DNA from 4 places in the Rhizobium sp. BK312 genome. Region 3 is predicted to be linked to each of the others. Evidence: riboswitches for the same ligand, from Rfam matches in the RefSeq annotation. Region 3 holds a riboswitch; each other region holds the start of a gene.

Region 1 (3,876 bases), on a different contig from region 3:
CTTCGCTGACTTGCAGGATTTCCGAGCAGAGATTGCTCATGGTGATGCGGCCGGCAACCGGATTGGCGCGGTTCACCGTGTCTTCGAACATGATGTAGGGATAGCCGCTCTCGAACTGGATTTCGGCGATCACCTGGAAGAATTCGCGCGCCTTGATCTTCTTCTTGCGGATGCGGCTGTCGCCCACCATCTCGCGATACTTCTCCGTCACCGAAATCTCGGTAAACGGCACGCCATAGACACGCTCCACATCATAGGGCGAGAAGAGGTACATATCCTCGTTGTTCTTTGCGAGCTCGAAGGTGATGTCGGGAATGACTACGCCGAGCGACAGCGTCTTGATGCGGATCTTCTCGTCGGCATTTTCGCGCTTAGTATCGAGGAAGCGCATGATGTCCGGGTGATGGGCGTTCAGATAGACGGCGCCCGCCCCCTGCCGCGCCCCAAGCTGGTTGGCATAGGAGAAGGAATCTTCCAGCAGCTTCATGACGGGAATGATGCCGGACGACTGGTTCTCGATGTGCTTGATCGGCGCACCGGCCTCACGGATGTTGGTGAGCGATAGCGCCACGCCTCCGCCGCGTTTCGAAAGCTGCAGAGCCGAGTTAATGGCGCGGCCAATCGATTCCATGTTGTCTTCGACACGCAGCAGGAAACACGAAACCAGCTCTCCGCGCTGCTTCTTGCCGGCATTGAGGAAGGTCGGCGTTGCCGGCTGGAACCGGCCGGAGATGATCTCGTCGACCAGATCGCGGGCAAGTTGCTCGCTGCCCTGCGCCAGCGTCAGCGCGACCATGCAGATGCGGTCTTCATAACGCTCGAGATAACGTTTTCCATCGAAGGTCTTCAGCGTGTAGCTGGTGTAGTATTTGAAGGCGCCGAGGAAAGTCGGGAAACGGAACTTCTTCGCATAGGCGTGATCGAAGAGATCGCGCACGAAATTGAAGGAATATTGATCCAGCACCTCCTGTTCGTAGTAGCCTTCCGTCACCAGGTAATCGAGCTTTTCCCTCAGGTTATGGAAGAAGACCGTGTTCTGATTGACGTGCTGGAGAAAGTACTGCTTGGCCGCCATGCGATCCTTGTCGAGCTGGATTTTTCCGTGCTCGTCATAGAGGTTCAGCATGGCGTTCAGTGCGTGATAATCCAAGGCCATTTCCGCGGCCTTGGCTGGCCGATCATTCGTGGGAGCAGAAAAAGTGCTCTGCGTTTTTTCGCCCGAATCCCGCGACAAAGAAGAGCTTAGCGTGTCCAAAATCGTTCCAATCCGTGTCTGACATTGGCGACATCCTCATCCGTGCCCAGAAGTTCGAACCGATAGAGATACGGCACCTGGCATCTGGCAGAGATGATGTCGCCGGCGATCCCATAGGTCGCGCCGAAGTTGCTGTTGCCCGCGGCGATGACTCCGCGGATGTTCGAACGGTTGCCCGCATCGTTGAGGAAGCGGATCACCTGCTTGGGCACGGCCCCCTTTCCGCCTTCGCCGCAATAGGTCGGGACGATCAGAACGTAGGGCGAGGTCGCACGAAACTCGTCGCCCGCGACAAGCGGGATACGAGCAGCCGGCAATGCGAGCTTGACAACGAAGCGATGGGTATTTTCCGATCGGCTGGAGAAATAGACGATCTCGCCCACCGCCCGGATCCTTAAGCGAGGGTGCTGATCATGTCGGGACGGAAGCCGGCCCAATGCAGTTCCCCGGCGACAACAACCGGAACCTGACGATAGCCGAGACCTTGCACCAGCTCATAGGCGGCGGCATCGGTCGATACGTCGACGATGGTGTAGTCGATGCCTTGGCGATCAAGCGCGCGGGTGGTTGCCGTGCACTGGACGCAGGCGGGTTTGCTGTAGACGGTAATGCTCATGAGGTATCCTCGTATGGATGGGCACAGAAAATCGCTCGAGCATCGGATGATGCCCGCTCGGCGGGTGAAAAGTGGAGGCAAGCCTAGCCGGCGGCCGGACGCATTTCAGCGGCCGTCATTCGCGCGGGCGACTATGAATACTCAAGAACATGGATTCACCCCGAAGTTATTCATGCGGGGTCTTCAAGGAAGCGATGACGGCGATCCTGCCGCATGAACCATCGCTCGCCAGTCGGACACCCCGCCCGTGGACGTTATTGCTCAAGGCAGGTCTCCTGGCTCGCGGGTCATAACATTCGTCCTGCCTTCCCAAGACACAAGGCCTCAGTGACGTCATCAAACGAATGCTCGCCGCTCACAGTTGCGGGGGCAGCTCCGGCTTGGCAATCATCATGCTCGCCGACCGGATTCCCATCTTAGCCTCCAATCCTTGCGAATCAGAAGAACCTCGAACACTATATATAGTATCCTCGGTTAAAATTGCGTCAACTGCTTCGACAGCCTCAATCGGATTTCCATGTTGATGGATGTCGACCATCGCACCCAACGCAGAGACTTGGGACTGGCCAAAAACAGGCTGGAGCCTTTCAATTGACGTTGCTTTCGCGGATGCGGTCGGCGAGATCGAGAAAATTCTGGCGCATGCGTCGCAATGTGAAATCGAGACCGAACAACCGGCCCGTTTCGCTAAATCCCATCGACTGGGCAGCCTCCGAAGTCTGAAGAGTGCTAAACGCGGCGTCGAAAGCCGCGTCGCCTGCCGAAAGCACATCCGGATCGATTTCACCACCGGCACGCAACGCCCGGCCGCATGTCTCCGCAAAGCGGGCCTGTGCCTCCAGCATTCCGCCTGCCTGCGGCCCGATCGCTTCGACAATCGCCGGCGGGAAAGGTGTTTCCACGATGTGGCTGAGATAGGTCATGTCGTTGCGGATGCGCCAGAGCGAACGGGGAATGGCCTCCGAAATTCCCTGTCGTGTCAGCCAGAAAGCGCGCTCGCGCTGCGCGTCGGTCAAAAGCGCTTCCGTCGCCATCAAGGACTGACGCAGGGCGATATTTGCCTCGGTGGCCGATACAGGCTCGCCCTTTTCGACCCCGACTGCAAGCCTTCGCAAGATCTGCGCCATGACATCGAGTGCCGACCCGAAGCGATCCAAAACCATAGTCCGCGAGCGCGTCGGCAGGATGAACAGGCTGGCGAGCACGCCGACGACACCGCCCAGGGTAATTTCGGCAATGCGATCGATCACGAAAATCTCGACGGGAACGGCGGCGGAATGTGTCAGCATGACGATCGCGGCCGTCAGTCCGGCATTGCGCAGACGAGGCACGCGCACCGCCGCGAAACTTGAAACGCCGACGACGCAGATCAGGGCAATGCCAATCGCAAGCGGCTCCTGCGGCGTGACGAATACCGCAACACCTCCGAGCACGGCGCCTGCGACTGTCGCAACCAGCCGGTCGAAAGCCGCTCCAGCGGTCGCGCCCACCGACGCCTGCATGACGATCAGTACCGTGAAGACGGCCCAATAGCCCTGCTGGAGATGGAGATGCTGTGAAATGGCGTAGGTGATCGTGCACGCGATCATGACCCTTAGCGCCTGCAGCGCCGCGCGTTTGGTCTGAATCAGCGATGTTTTGGGTTTTGACGGCAGCTGGCTTTGACGAATTACAGGATCGGTCATCGCGCAAGTTTTCGCCTGGAAACGTGTGCTGACAATGGCCGTCCGGGGCTTGCCCTCTCCCTGCTGCCGCTAGTGAATGACCGCATGACCTACAATGGCAGTATTTGCGCGATTAGGGAAGGCGCGCAGGCAATGGCGAGCGCGCCGTTCAATCCCTGAGCCCCGTGCTTCCCGGACGAAAGCACAGCCGCCGCCGCCGATAGGAGTAGAGATCGGATTTACGTTCAGACGGTGGCGGAAGCTTCAGGCGCCGGTGAGGTCTCGTCGACAAGCACCTGGCGCAGCCGCGCCTCCTGCTCGGGCGATAGCGAGGTGCGTAG
Region 2 (3,876 bases), on a different contig from region 3:
GTGATAGAGCCCGCGGTTTTCCACCAGATGCGGCGCAATTTCCGCCGGGTCCCGCAAGGCATGTTTTTCGCCGACGATGGCGGCGAAGCGATCGAGGAGGTCGGAAGAGGAGGCGGAGCTGCTCATGGCGTTTCCTTTGCCTGATGGTGTCGGGCCGGTTTAGTCTCTGGGCGCGGCCGCGCGGCGCAGCCGGTCGTTGATAGCCTCGCCGAGGCCCTCGTCGGGAATATGCGAAAAGGCAATTGTCGTTGCACCGGTGGCATCGGCGCGCTTCATGAAGTCGAAAAGGTTTGCGGCAGCTTCCGAAAGATCGCCGCTGGCGCTCAGATCCAGCACGGCAACGGCGTTCTCACTGCCGGGAATGTTTGGCGTGCCGAAGCGAATCAGGGCCTCGCTTGCGGAAACCTCGGTGGCGTCGAGCCGCACCGCCGCTCCCGGCGCATAATGCGAAGCAAGCATGCCTGGCGCCTCGATGGCAGCGGAAGCCTTCTTCTTGCGCTTCAGTGCCTTGCCGGCCACCCGCTCGATCTCGCTTGCCGCCAGCCCGCCGGGCCGCAGCAGGCGCATCTCGCCATCCTCAACCTTGACGATGGTCGACTCCACGCCGACGACCGAAGCCCCGGCGTCGAGGATGAGCGTGATCCGCTCTCCGAGATCGTCGTCCACATGATCGGCGCTGGTGGCGCTGATCTTGCCCGAGGTATTGGCGCTCGGTGCTGCAAGCGGCCGATCAAAGGCGCGGATCAGCTCGCCGGCAAAGCCCTGGGGCACGCGGATGCCGACCGTGTCGAGGCCGGCGGTTGCCAGCGGATGAATGCCGCTATCGGGCTGGAGCGGCAGCACCAGCGTCAGCGGCCCGGGCCAGAAGGCTTCCGCGAGCTTGCGCGAGATGGGGTCGAAGATCGCATAGCGCTCGGCCATGGCGAGATCGCTCATATGGCAAATCAACGGATTGAAGCGCGGCCGGCCCTTCGTCTCGTAGATCCGGGTAATGGCGGCGGGATTAGTGGCATCGGCGGCAAGCCCGTAGACCGTCTCCGTCGGCAGCCCGATCGGCAGACCCTCGGCAAGGGTCGCCGTCGCCACTTCTATTGCCATTTGCGGATGTTCGAGAATGTCTATGTGTCGTGCCATGGCCTGCCTGCTTGCAGTTCAGGCCGTTTCTTATGCTCTTCGAGTTTTCGGATCAATCGTCAAAGCTGGCGAATGATGTCGCGGAGCTGCTCGTTGCGGGCGCCGAGGAGAAGAACATTGCGGATGGCGATCTGCGGATCGTGGGTGTGGAACAGCACGCCGTTGCCTCTGACGTCGCGATTGATCGTCAGCTTCTTGTCTTCCGTGTCCTTGTCCGGATGGATCGCGACGGCGAAATACATCCGCGAATATTTGAGGCTGATGTCTTCGAAGAAGTTCTCTTCCTGGCCGATCCGGGCGAAGAAGTTGGCGATATAGAAAGCCCAGTTCACGTCCTCATAATGCGCGAACTGCGTCCGCGCCGCGGTCACGTGGCAATAGCCGAGATGCGGCGTGTCCTTCAGCGTGTGATGAAAGATGAGCTTCGGGAAGCGGATGGACCTATGGAAATTGTTGAGCCGGTCGTGGGTCTTCTCGCCGGCGTCCCTGAGCTTCAGCGCCGTATGTTCGGCCACCTGTTCGTGGGTGAGGTATTCCCGCTCTTCCGCCAGCCAATGCGGCCTGTTGCGGTTGATACGGCCGGTGCGCAGGAATTCGGTGTACCCCGTCGTCGATACCGGCTGCGCCGGTTCGGGCTCGGCGGGCTTCCCAGCGTCGAAATATCTGAGTTTGGCCATGCCGGATCTCGCTATAAAACTCTTTGGCGATATGATGAACCACGGAGCTTGAGCCGAGCTTGATCGTGCCGGATTGAAGGCGCCCCGATAGCGGCTCCGTTGGCGCTTTCTGCCGCCCAATTGTTCCCCTGATTGCCGGCCATTCGCTGACCTGTCGCAATCAGGATAAAGCGTCATTGGCGGAATGGATATGCGATGCTTTGACCATCTCCGATGCAAGCGCCCAAGTAATTGAATTGCCTGTCAATATTCTCACGCTATGCAACCGTCCTATCGTCCGGTTTCACCTGTCGTCAAATTCGAAGCCGATGTCGCATTGCAGCGCAGCGGCAGACGCGGCCGAGAGCTATGATGATATCAATCTCAAGGTGCCGTCTGCTAGGGAGACGGAGAATTGGGAAGCCGGTCAAAATCCGGCGCTGCCCCCGCAACGGTGGTGGAGTGAGGCATGGCGGATAAAGCCACTGGGCCGATTGGTCTGGGAAGGTGCCATGGGGTCCTGGCAACAGGGCCGCTCCAGAGCCCGGAAACCAGCCTTGGGCACATATGGTTTACTGACCGCGGCGGGCGGTCGGGGGATTGCTTTCGGCCGTTCCCAACGGCCTTGCATGTCCTCTGCTCGTCTTCCGGTATTGCGCAAGGATAGGCAAATGGATATCGGCAGCAAAGTTCTGCGGCAACTGAAGAACCACCGGACGGGTTTCAGCCTGGAGCAACCCTTCTACACTGATCCGGAATACTTCAAGCTCGACATGGAGACGATCTACTATCGCGACTGGCTGTTCATCGGCCATGATTGCGAAGTGCCGCGTGCGGGCAATTACTTCACCGTCCAGATCGGTGATTATCCCGTCGTCATCGTCCGTGGCCGCGATCAGGTCATCCGCGCCTTCCACAATAGCTGCCGTCACCGCGGCTCGCGCGTCTGCACGACCGAGCGCGGATCGTCGGCAAAGCTCGTCTGCCCGTATCACCAATGGACCTACGAACTCGACGGCTCGCTACTCTTTGCCCGACAGATGGCCGAGGATTTCGACAAGAGCCAGTATTCGCTGAAGCCGGTTCACTGCGAAAGTGTCGGCGGCTACATCTTCATCTGCCTCGCGCAGAACGCTCCCGATTTCGCGCCGGTTCGCGCCACGGTCGAGCCCTACATGGCCCCGCATCGCATCAGCGAAGCCAAGGTCGCCTTCCAGAGCACGATCATCGAAAAGGGCAACTGGAAGCTCGTCTGGGAAAACAACCGCGAGTGCTATCACTGTGCGGCCAATCACCCCGAACTCTGCCGCACCTTCCCGGAAGCTCCGACGGTTACCGGCGTGCAGGGCGCGATGAGCGATCCCGTCATCACCGAGCACTGGGCGCGCTGCGAAGCCGCAGGCCTGCCGAGCGAATTCAAGATCTCTCCTGACGGACAGTTCCGCACCGCCCGCATGCCGCTGATCGAAGGCGCCGAAAGCTACACCATGTCCGGCCAGAATGCCGTCAGGCGGCCGCTCTCGCCCGACGTGACGATCAACGGCATCGGCACCATGCTGCTCTTCCACTATCCGACGACATGGAACCACATGCTCGGCGACCACGCGATTTCCTTCCGTGTCCTGCCGATCAGCGCCGAGGAAACCGCCGTCACCACGAAGTGGCTCGTTCACAAGGATGCGGTCGAAGGCGTCGACTACAATCTCGAGGAACTGACGCACGTCTGGACCGAAACCAACGATCAGGACCGCCGGATCGTCGAGGAAAATGCCTTCGGCATCCGCTCGCCTGCCTATGAGCCCGGTCCCTATTCGGAAATCCATGAAGGCGGCGTCATGCAGTTCGTCGAATGGTACACGACTTTCATGATCAACCGGCTGCAAGGCGACCAGGCCAAGCTGTCGGCGGTTGCCTGAGCATGAACATGGCCGTCTCCCTTCCGCATCGCCATCTCGACCAAATGCAGCCTTGGAGCGACAGGCAGCATCTGCTCGAATGTCTCTCAGTCACGCCCGAAGCGCCCGATGTGATGACCTTCACCTTCGGGTCCGATAAGGACAACTGGTTCCGCTATCTGCCGGGCCAG
Region 3 (3,876 bases):
AAACGGCAACCGTCGGGGGGTCGAATCCTGCAGGGGTCACCACCTGTTCGAAAGCGATGTCGGCGTCCGACGACTGCTTCAAAGGAGAGTCTTGCCCCTCATCCGCCCTCCGGGCACCTTCTCCCCGCAAGCGGGGCGAAGGGGGAGCCGTGGCCTCGATATGCCCCCTCTCCCCGTCAATACGGGGAGAGGGCTGGGGTGAGGGCCAAGCTCTCCATTCGATTTCGAGCCCCCTCCACTCCTCGACGCCGATCACGCCCCTGCCCGGCCACCAAATGCCGGCCTTCATCAAGGGCACGGCGGGTATCGGTTTTTCCGTGCCCGAAAGCATCGCCTCGGCGTAAGCGAGAAACGCCCGGGAATTCGCCTCCCCACCCTCGATCAGATAGGACCAGAGCGCGTTGAGATCATCGAGCGCAACGTTGGAGAATGGCGTCAGCCCGGGATCCGGCTTCGAATCCCCCGGCAACACCGCAATCAAGGCGCCCTGGCGCGCCGCGCAGGCATGCAGCGCTTCCAGAGCATAATGGAAGTAACTCGCCCCTCCCAGCGCCCGCACGATGATGAGCTTCGCATGCCGCGCTGTCCTGTCGACATAGGTATCGACGGACATCGGATGCTTGAGGCTCATCAGGCTTGCAAGCCGAAGGGAACGGTCGCCCTCACCATGCGCCGCGGCAATCGCCGCAAGCTCGGTATCGGCAGCCGACAGAAAGAGGATATCGCCGGGCGACTGCCCAAGGTCGATCGCCTCTTCGCCGTCGCTGATCGTTCCCTTCTGTGCCAGGAGGAGATGCATGGATTTCCCTTAGGCCAGCGCCTCAATCGCCTTGCGCACGATCGTCTCGTCCATCTCGTGCAGACCGATCACCACGAGCCGGGTCGCGCGGGCTTCGCCCGGTGTCCAGGCGCGATCGAAATAGGTGTCGACGCGGCTGCCGACGGCCTGCACCTGCAGGCGCATGGGTTTGCCGGGAACATCGACGAAGCCCTTGAGACGCAGCACGTCATGCTCGGCAATCACGCCCTTCAGCGCATCGACGAAGGCTGCCGGATCGGCGATCGGGCCAAGTTCGACGACGAAGCTGTCGAATTCGTCGTGGTCGTGCGGCGTGCCGTCCTCATGCTCCAGCTCGTGATGGGATTTGCGGTTGACGATATCGTCTTCCGTGCCGATTCCGAGGCCAAGCAGGATGGCGGCCGGCACATCGCCGTTCTTCGCTTCGATGATCGTCGGCTTGCGGCTGGTGCGTGAGGCAACTTCGGCGCGGACACGGCCGAGACCGTCGATATCGATCAGGTCGGTCTTGTTGAGCACGATCAGATCTGCGCAGGTCAGTTGGTCCTCAAAAAGCTCCTCGATGGGGCTTTCGTGGTCGAGCGAATCATCCTCGACGCGGGCAGCCTCGACGGCGTCGTGGTCGTCGGCGAAACGGCCGGCGGCGACGGCGGCGCTATCGACGACGGTGATGACGCCGTCGACGGTGACGTGGGTGCGGATGTCGGGCCAGTTGAAGGCAGCGACCAGCGGCTGCGGCAGAGCAAGGCCTGACGTTTCGATGACGATGTGGTCGGGGCGCGCATCTCGCTCCAGAAGCTTCGTCATGGTTGGAATAAAGTCGTCGGCCACGGTGCAGCAGATGCAGCCGTTGGTCAGCTCGATGATATCATCCTCAGTGCAGTTCTCCGCGCCGCAGCCCTTCAGCACGTCGCCGTCGACGCCGAGATCGCCGAATTCGTTGATGATCAGCGCGATCTTCTTACCGCCGGCATTCTGCAGGAGGTTGCGGATCATCGTCGTCTTGCCGGCTCCGAGGAAGCCGGTGATGACGGTGGCGGGAATCTTTTCCTGGTTCATATGCATCAACCCTTCATTTTCAGCGGCAGGCCCGCTGCGATAAAATAGACTTCGGCACTTGCCGCTGCGACCATTTGGTGCAGACGGCCGGCATGATCGCGAAATTCGCGCGCCATGCGATTTTCTGGCACGATTCCCAAGCCCACTTCGTTGGAGACGAGAACAAGCCTTGATCGCGCAGTCGGCAGAAATGCGGTCAGGGCGGCAAACTCCGCCGCCATGTCACGCTCGGCCATCATCAGATTGGTGACCCATAGCGTCAGGCAGTCGACAAGCACTGCCCGCCCCTCGGCGTCAATGGCGGCAAGCTGCCCGACAAGATCGATCGGCTCCTCATGCGTTTGCCAAAGGTCGCCGCGGTCGGCACGATGCTTCGCGATGCGCTCGCGCATCTCGTCGTCCCATGCCTGCCCTGTCGCCACATAGTGACGTTCAAGACCCGTGTCCGAAACCAGGGATTCGGCAAACCTGGATTTGCCGGAACGCGCGCCCCCAAGGACGAAGACTGCTCGGGAAGTCGAAGACGACATACGCTATGCCCGCTCCCACGCGGAAGCGAGGGTCGGCAGCACATCGCTGGAACCGGAAAACGGGCGCCGACACGCCGAAAACTCGTCTTGCGCCATGACAACCTCCGTGCTGGCAGCGGAACTGACGTTCCATAATAGGCTTTGTGCCTGGCACGCATGGCAGGTCTCCTGGCTCGCGGATAAGGCGCCGCGACGGGGGCGGACCGAAACCGGTCGCCCCCAATCGTGCACAAGCGGATCTTTCTCGCCTTCCCGGCAGTCCATCATGAAAAGGCGGACGATTCGTAGAATTGGAGGCGTCCAGCCCCGGTTGATCATGATGCCACGCCAGTGGCTTTTTCGACTTGAGCCTGTCCCGCCCCGTTCGCCCCATGCGAACCATCGATGGAATAGGTTTCAAACCGAACGAAAGACCCTGACCGCTCTACAGTCGCGGGGTCGGCTGTGATGAGAACGCCCGGATTGGGTCCGTCCCTCCACATTCCCTTTTCATCCCATGCGGCAGATCGCCGCTCGGGAACCATTCGTTATGCCGGCAATGATTAGGCTTTCACTTACGTCAAGTCAATCAAGGGCATGGATGCGACCTGCGCCGTCCCGATTGCGAAATCGGCTGAAAATTCCCATGAAACCAGCGGCTTTTTTGCCGTATTTCTTTGATGTTAGGAGTTTATAGAGGGTAAGCTCTCACATTCGAGTAAAACGTATCGTCCGTTTCCCATGCTGCAGAAATTCCAACCGCGACGCCTCGGCGTCTTCTCGGCCCTATTCGATCTCGGTCGCTTCAGGGCATTGCTGCGCCGTGGCGAATTGGGACTTGTCTTCGCCGGGGCGCTGGTAGGCATTGTATCCGGCTGTGCGGTGACGGCGATGAGCTATATCTCGCGCAAACTTCACAGCGTCATCTATGGCATAACCGACTACGAACGCTTGAGTTCGGCGGCGATGGCAATTCGGGACAAATCGGTAGTGTTCATCGCACCGATCGCAGGCGGCATCATTCTCGGCATCCTGCTCTACATATTGTCCCGCACGCGCAAAAAGCCGATGGTCGACCCGATCGAAGCCAATGCGCTGCACGGCGGTCGCATGTCGCTCACCGACAGTATCATCGTTGCCGTGCAGAACCTGATCTCGAATGGATTCGGCGCGTCTGTCGGGCTTGAAGCAGGTTACACACAGATTGCCGCCGGCATTGCCTCCAAATTCGGCTACAAGATGCAGATGCGCCGCGCGGATCTGCGCATGCTCGTCGGCTGCGGCGCGGCCGGCGCCATCGCCGCAGCATTCAATGCGCCGCTCACCGGCGCCTTCTACGCCTTCGAGCTGATCATCGGCAGCTATTCGATCGTGACCCTGACACCTGTCGTCGTTTCGGCGCTGATCTCGACCATGATCGCAAGACTGCTTGCCGGCGACGACTTCGCCATCGATATCGATCATTTCGGGGCGATCGTTCCGGCGGATTATCTTCCGGCCATTCTGCTC
Region 4 (3,876 bases), on a different contig from region 3:
GGTGACGAGATAGCGATGCGAGTAGAAGGTATCGGCAATCTGGTCCTTGAATAGATACAACGAACCGGTGATCGCCAGATTGAGCATGAAAGGGATGACGAGCAGGCCGGCGAAAAAATGCCAGCGCCAGATCGCGCGATAGAGCGAGATATTGTGGGTTGCTGCGGCCGCAGGCTCTGCAGCGGTAAAGGTAGACATGAAATCCTCCGAAGATCGGCGGGCTGCCGCAAGGGGCGATCTGAGGAGGGGGCGGCGAGACGGTTCGCCGTTTGGCGCGGCCTGCTTTCCCTGAGCAGCCGACCAATCGGCCTGCTTCGTTCGGCAAGATGCAGCTGTGAACACCAATCCTCAGATGTCGCGACGTGATGGTCGCGCAAGCGGCAGCGTTGACGGCGGGCATCGCGACGAAAGCCGCAATGCCGGTTCAGCCAACGATGTCGGGGAGGGGTGGTGCTCTCGGGCCTGTATTCGGCGGATAAAGCTGGCGGTGGAACGCCTCCGATCGTGCGACGACCGTCTCTCCACGCGGAGAGGCAAGGCGCCCACAAATGTCGGTAGGAGGCCCCGGCAGCATCGCGGCGGACGCAATCCGGCATGCCTCGCATCCGGGTGCGTAGGCTTTCCCATGCACCTTGCCGTCGGCATCCTTGTAGGTGATGCAAAGGACGGGCAGGGAGCCATCCGGAAGCCGGTACTGGGCAAGCTCGATCGGGGATATTTCGTCCGCGGTTGCGACGATCGGTTGATGGGCGAAGCCGACGAGCAACAGCGCAACGGCGCAAAGAATGCGCGCGCTCCACTGAAATGTTCGCGAAATCGTCTTCCGCATGCTTGTCCCCACCACCGCATTCGCGGATAAGGTTTCAGTCATAGGGCAGGCCTATCACAAGCGCAATGCGTCAATTCGTGCCGCGATGCCGCCGCAGTGCCGATCGATGAGAAGCATATAAACTATTTTTAGAGATCGCATGGTATCTCGTAAGGACTTCGACCATGCCGCCGCAGCTCATCTATCGCGGCGCGTTGCGAAGACTGGGAATCGCCATGGAAGTCGAAACACATCTGATCTCGCTAATACGTGTCCTCGGCCAGGTGGCGATTATTGTCTATGCCTATTCCTGGGTCATCCGTATCGTCGAGCGCGGCGCTTTGAAATCCGTGGCCGTCGGGCTGTTGTTCGGGCTGGTCGGCATCCTGTCCATGGGCGATCCCATCCAATGGATGCCAGGTGTGATCCAGGATGGCCGGTCGATCCTCCTTGTCCTTACGCCAATCTATGGCGGCCTTTTGGGAACCATTGTCGCTGCGGCGATGATGGCGCTGTTTCGGTACATGGTGGGCGGCATGGGCGCGGTGGTCGGCGTGGCCGGCATCGTGATCGTTGCAATCGCCGGCTATGTACTCACTCTGCTGCCGCGGCAATGGACCGGCACGGGATGGCGGCGATCGGCTCTGTTCGGTCTGGCGACCTGTTCATCCATTGTGGTTGTTTTCCTTTTTCCGTGGGCGGTTGCGCGCGCCCTTCTTATCTCGGCAACACTTCCGGTAACGATCGTCAATATCCTCGGTGTCATGCTGTTGTCGGATCTCTTGCAGCGGGAGCAATATCGCATTGGCATCCAGCGCGCGCTGGAGAATGAAGCGAGCCTCGATCCGCTGACAAGGCTTCCCAACCGCCGGGTGCTGCAGCGCGAAGGCGATCGATGCAGCAAGGAAGCGGGCATGCGGCGTATCCCCTTCTCGATCATCATGCTCGATATCGATCACTTCAAGAAGATCAACGACAGCTGGGGCCATTCCTTCGGTGACACCGTTCTGGCGCGATTGGCCGACGTCATCAGGCAAACCGTGCGCAAGACCGACATTGCCGCTCGTTATGGCGGTGAGGAGATCGTCGTGCTGCTGCCCAACACCGATACGCGGGCTGCGGCTGCCGTCGCGGAGAAAATTCGCAAGGACATCGAGGACACAACCCTGATGTTCGAGCAGGAGGCCGTCCATGTCACGGTCAGCATCGGCATCGCCTGCTCCCTCGAACCGACGACGGATTTCAAACATGTGCTTGAGGCCGCCGACAAGGCGCTTTATCGCGCGAAGGCGGGCGGGAGAAATCGCGTGGAACTGGCGGAGGCCGTATAGGCTCGCCGCCTTTCCTTCTCATGGGCATGGCGTGCTCTGTCTCATTTCTATCCAAGCGTCCTTGACGGAACGGGGCAGTCCGGAATAACTGGACGTGACGGTTCCCCAAGGAAGACTCCGCGGGGATTAATAGGGAACACGGTGAGGATGACCCAAGCGGGACCTAGACCGTGGCTGCCCCCGCAACTGTAAGCGGATTGCCGATCATCCGGGAATGACCAGCCTGCTGGTTCCTTCCTGAGGCTTTGAGCCACGCCACTGCAAGCATGCTTGCGGGAAGGCCGATGATCGTCAGATATCCGCAAGCCAGGAGACCTGCCGTCGATCACGATCCAATCAGCCGGGCGGGGATGCTCGGAAAGGACAGAGAATGATTGACCTGCGCCTTCGACATTATCCGACACCTATCGGCCTTGATTGGGATCTCCGCAGCCGGCGGCCGTCTTTCTCAGCGCGATCGCGCTGACGCCGCCCCGTTTCCTTAATCCTATCGAGACCTTTCATGCGCCATTTTTTGACGACCATTGCATTTGCACTTGGGCTGACCGGTTTTGCCGGCTCCGGTTTTGCCGCCACCCAATATCCTCTCACCATCGATAATTGCGGTCAGAAGGTCACTTTTGAAAAGGCTCCGGCCAAGATCGTTTCGATCGGCCAGGGCATGACTGAAATCCTCTTTTCGCTCGGCCTTGCCGACAAGATTGCCGGAACGGCGGTCTGGGTCGGCCCGGTTCTGCCGCAATATGCCGAGGTCAACAGCAAGATCCCGCGGCTTGCCGATAACGATCCGAGCTTCGAATCCGTCGTTGGCAAGGCCCCGGATCTCGTCGCTGCCGAATTCGAATGGCATGTCGGCGCGCAGGGTTCCGTCGGCACACGCCAGCAATTTTCGGAACTCGGGATCAACACCTATGTTGCTCCGACCGATTGTGTCGCCAAGGTCAATACCGATGGCGGCGATGGTGTGCGCAAGGAGCTTTTCACGATGGATCTGGTCTATCAGGAAATCGTCGAGCTCTCGCAGATCTTCGACGTTAGGGATCGTGGCGATGCCCTGATCGCGGATCTGAAAAAGCGCGAGGCGGATGCAGTCGCTTCGATTGCCGCTGCCAAGGCCAAGGATCTTCCGATCGTGTTCTGGTTCTCCAGCAAGGAGGTCAATGGCGATGCCTATATCGCCGGCAAGAACAGCGCGCCGGCCTATATCCTGAAGACGCTCGGCGCCAGAAACGTGGTGACGACGGAAGAAGAATGGCCGATGGTCGGGTGGGAAACCATTTCGCAGGCCAACCCGGCCGTGATCGTCATAGCCACCATGGACCGCCGCCGCTATGCGGCCGACGATCCGAAGGTCAAAGTCGATTTCCTCGAAAAAGATCCAGTCACCAGCCAGCTCGACGCCGTTAAGAACAAGCATTTTGTCATGATGGATGCGCAGTCGATGAACCCGACCATCCGCACCATCGACGGCATTGAAGTATTGGCCAAGGGCATCAAGTCCTTCGGCCTGGCGCTGTAAGATATGGGTCTCGCCGCAAAACGCAGGACATGGTGGGCGCTCTTGGCGCTCGCCATGGCTGCCGTCATTCTTCTGACCTTCATGATCAGCCTCGCCGTATCGATCGGCGAGATTTCGATCCCGCTGTCGACCACAGTAAAGGCCGTTTCGAACCGGTTGTTCGGAACGAGCTTCGAACTCAGCCGGATCCATCAGGGGATCGTCTGGGACTATCGCCT

The links. A riboswitch is a leader RNA that binds a small molecule or an ion and turns the genes downstream of it on or off. The one in region 3 is predicted to bind cobalamin.
Region 1: linked by a shared signal. The riboswitch ahead of nrdH (glutaredoxin-like protein NrdH) and the one ahead of cobU (bifunctional adenosylcobinamide kinase/adenosylcobinamide-phosphate guanylyltransferase) in region 3 are both predicted to bind cobalamin.
Region 2: linked by a shared signal. The riboswitch ahead of FHT85_RS09510 (aromatic ring-hydroxylating oxygenase subunit alpha) and the one ahead of cobU (bifunctional adenosylcobinamide kinase/adenosylcobinamide-phosphate guanylyltransferase) in region 3 are both predicted to bind cobalamin.
Region 4: linked by a shared signal. The riboswitch ahead of FHT85_RS13705 (ABC transporter substrate-binding protein) and the one ahead of cobU (bifunctional adenosylcobinamide kinase/adenosylcobinamide-phosphate guanylyltransferase) in region 3 are both predicted to bind cobalamin.

What each region holds. Positions count from the first base shown of each region.
Region 1 is NZ_JACHZP010000007.1:281,221-285,096, forward strand. It holds gene nrdE (class 1b ribonucleoside-diphosphate reductase subunit alpha) at 1-1,156, opposite strand, end outside; gene nrdI (class Ib ribonucleoside-diphosphate reductase assembly flavoprotein NrdI) at 1,243-1,638, opposite strand; gene nrdH (glutaredoxin-like protein NrdH) at 1,650-1,871, opposite strand; cobalamin riboswitch at 2,119-2,337, opposite strand; gene FHT85_RS21165 (FUSC family protein) at 2,459-3,556, opposite strand; gene FHT85_RS21170 (DUF1269 domain-containing protein) at 3,781-3,876, opposite strand, start outside.
Region 2 is NZ_JACHZP010000003.1:192,859-196,734, forward strand. It holds gene FHT85_RS09495 (FAD-binding oxidoreductase) at 1-126, opposite strand, end outside; gene FHT85_RS09500 (L-threonylcarbamoyladenylate synthase) at 160-1,134, opposite strand; gene FHT85_RS09505 (DUF6656 family protein) at 1,194-1,811, opposite strand; cobalamin riboswitch at 2,161-2,365, shown strand; gene FHT85_RS09510 (aromatic ring-hydroxylating oxygenase subunit alpha) at 2,462-3,706, shown strand; gene FHT85_RS09515 (hybrid-cluster NAD(P)-dependent oxidoreductase) at 3,709-3,876, shown strand, end outside.
Region 3 is NZ_JACHZP010000001.1:303,779-307,654, forward strand. It holds gene cobN (cobaltochelatase subunit CobN) at 1-799, opposite strand, end outside; gene cobW (cobalamin biosynthesis protein CobW) at 809-1,858, opposite strand; gene cobU (bifunctional adenosylcobinamide kinase/adenosylcobinamide-phosphate guanylyltransferase) at 1,864-2,388, opposite strand; cobalamin riboswitch at 2,529-2,928, opposite strand; gene FHT85_RS01495 (chloride channel protein) at 3,109-3,876, shown strand, end outside.
Region 4 is NZ_JACHZP010000004.1:310,646-314,521, forward strand. It holds gene FHT85_RS13690 (PepSY-associated TM helix domain-containing protein) at 1-198, opposite strand, end outside; gene FHT85_RS13695 (hypothetical protein) at 425-829, opposite strand; gene FHT85_RS13700 (GGDEF domain-containing protein) at 994-2,139, shown strand; cobalamin riboswitch at 2,221-2,477, shown strand; gene FHT85_RS13705 (ABC transporter substrate-binding protein) at 2,642-3,658, shown strand; gene FHT85_RS13710 (FecCD family ABC transporter permease) at 3,662-3,876, shown strand, end outside.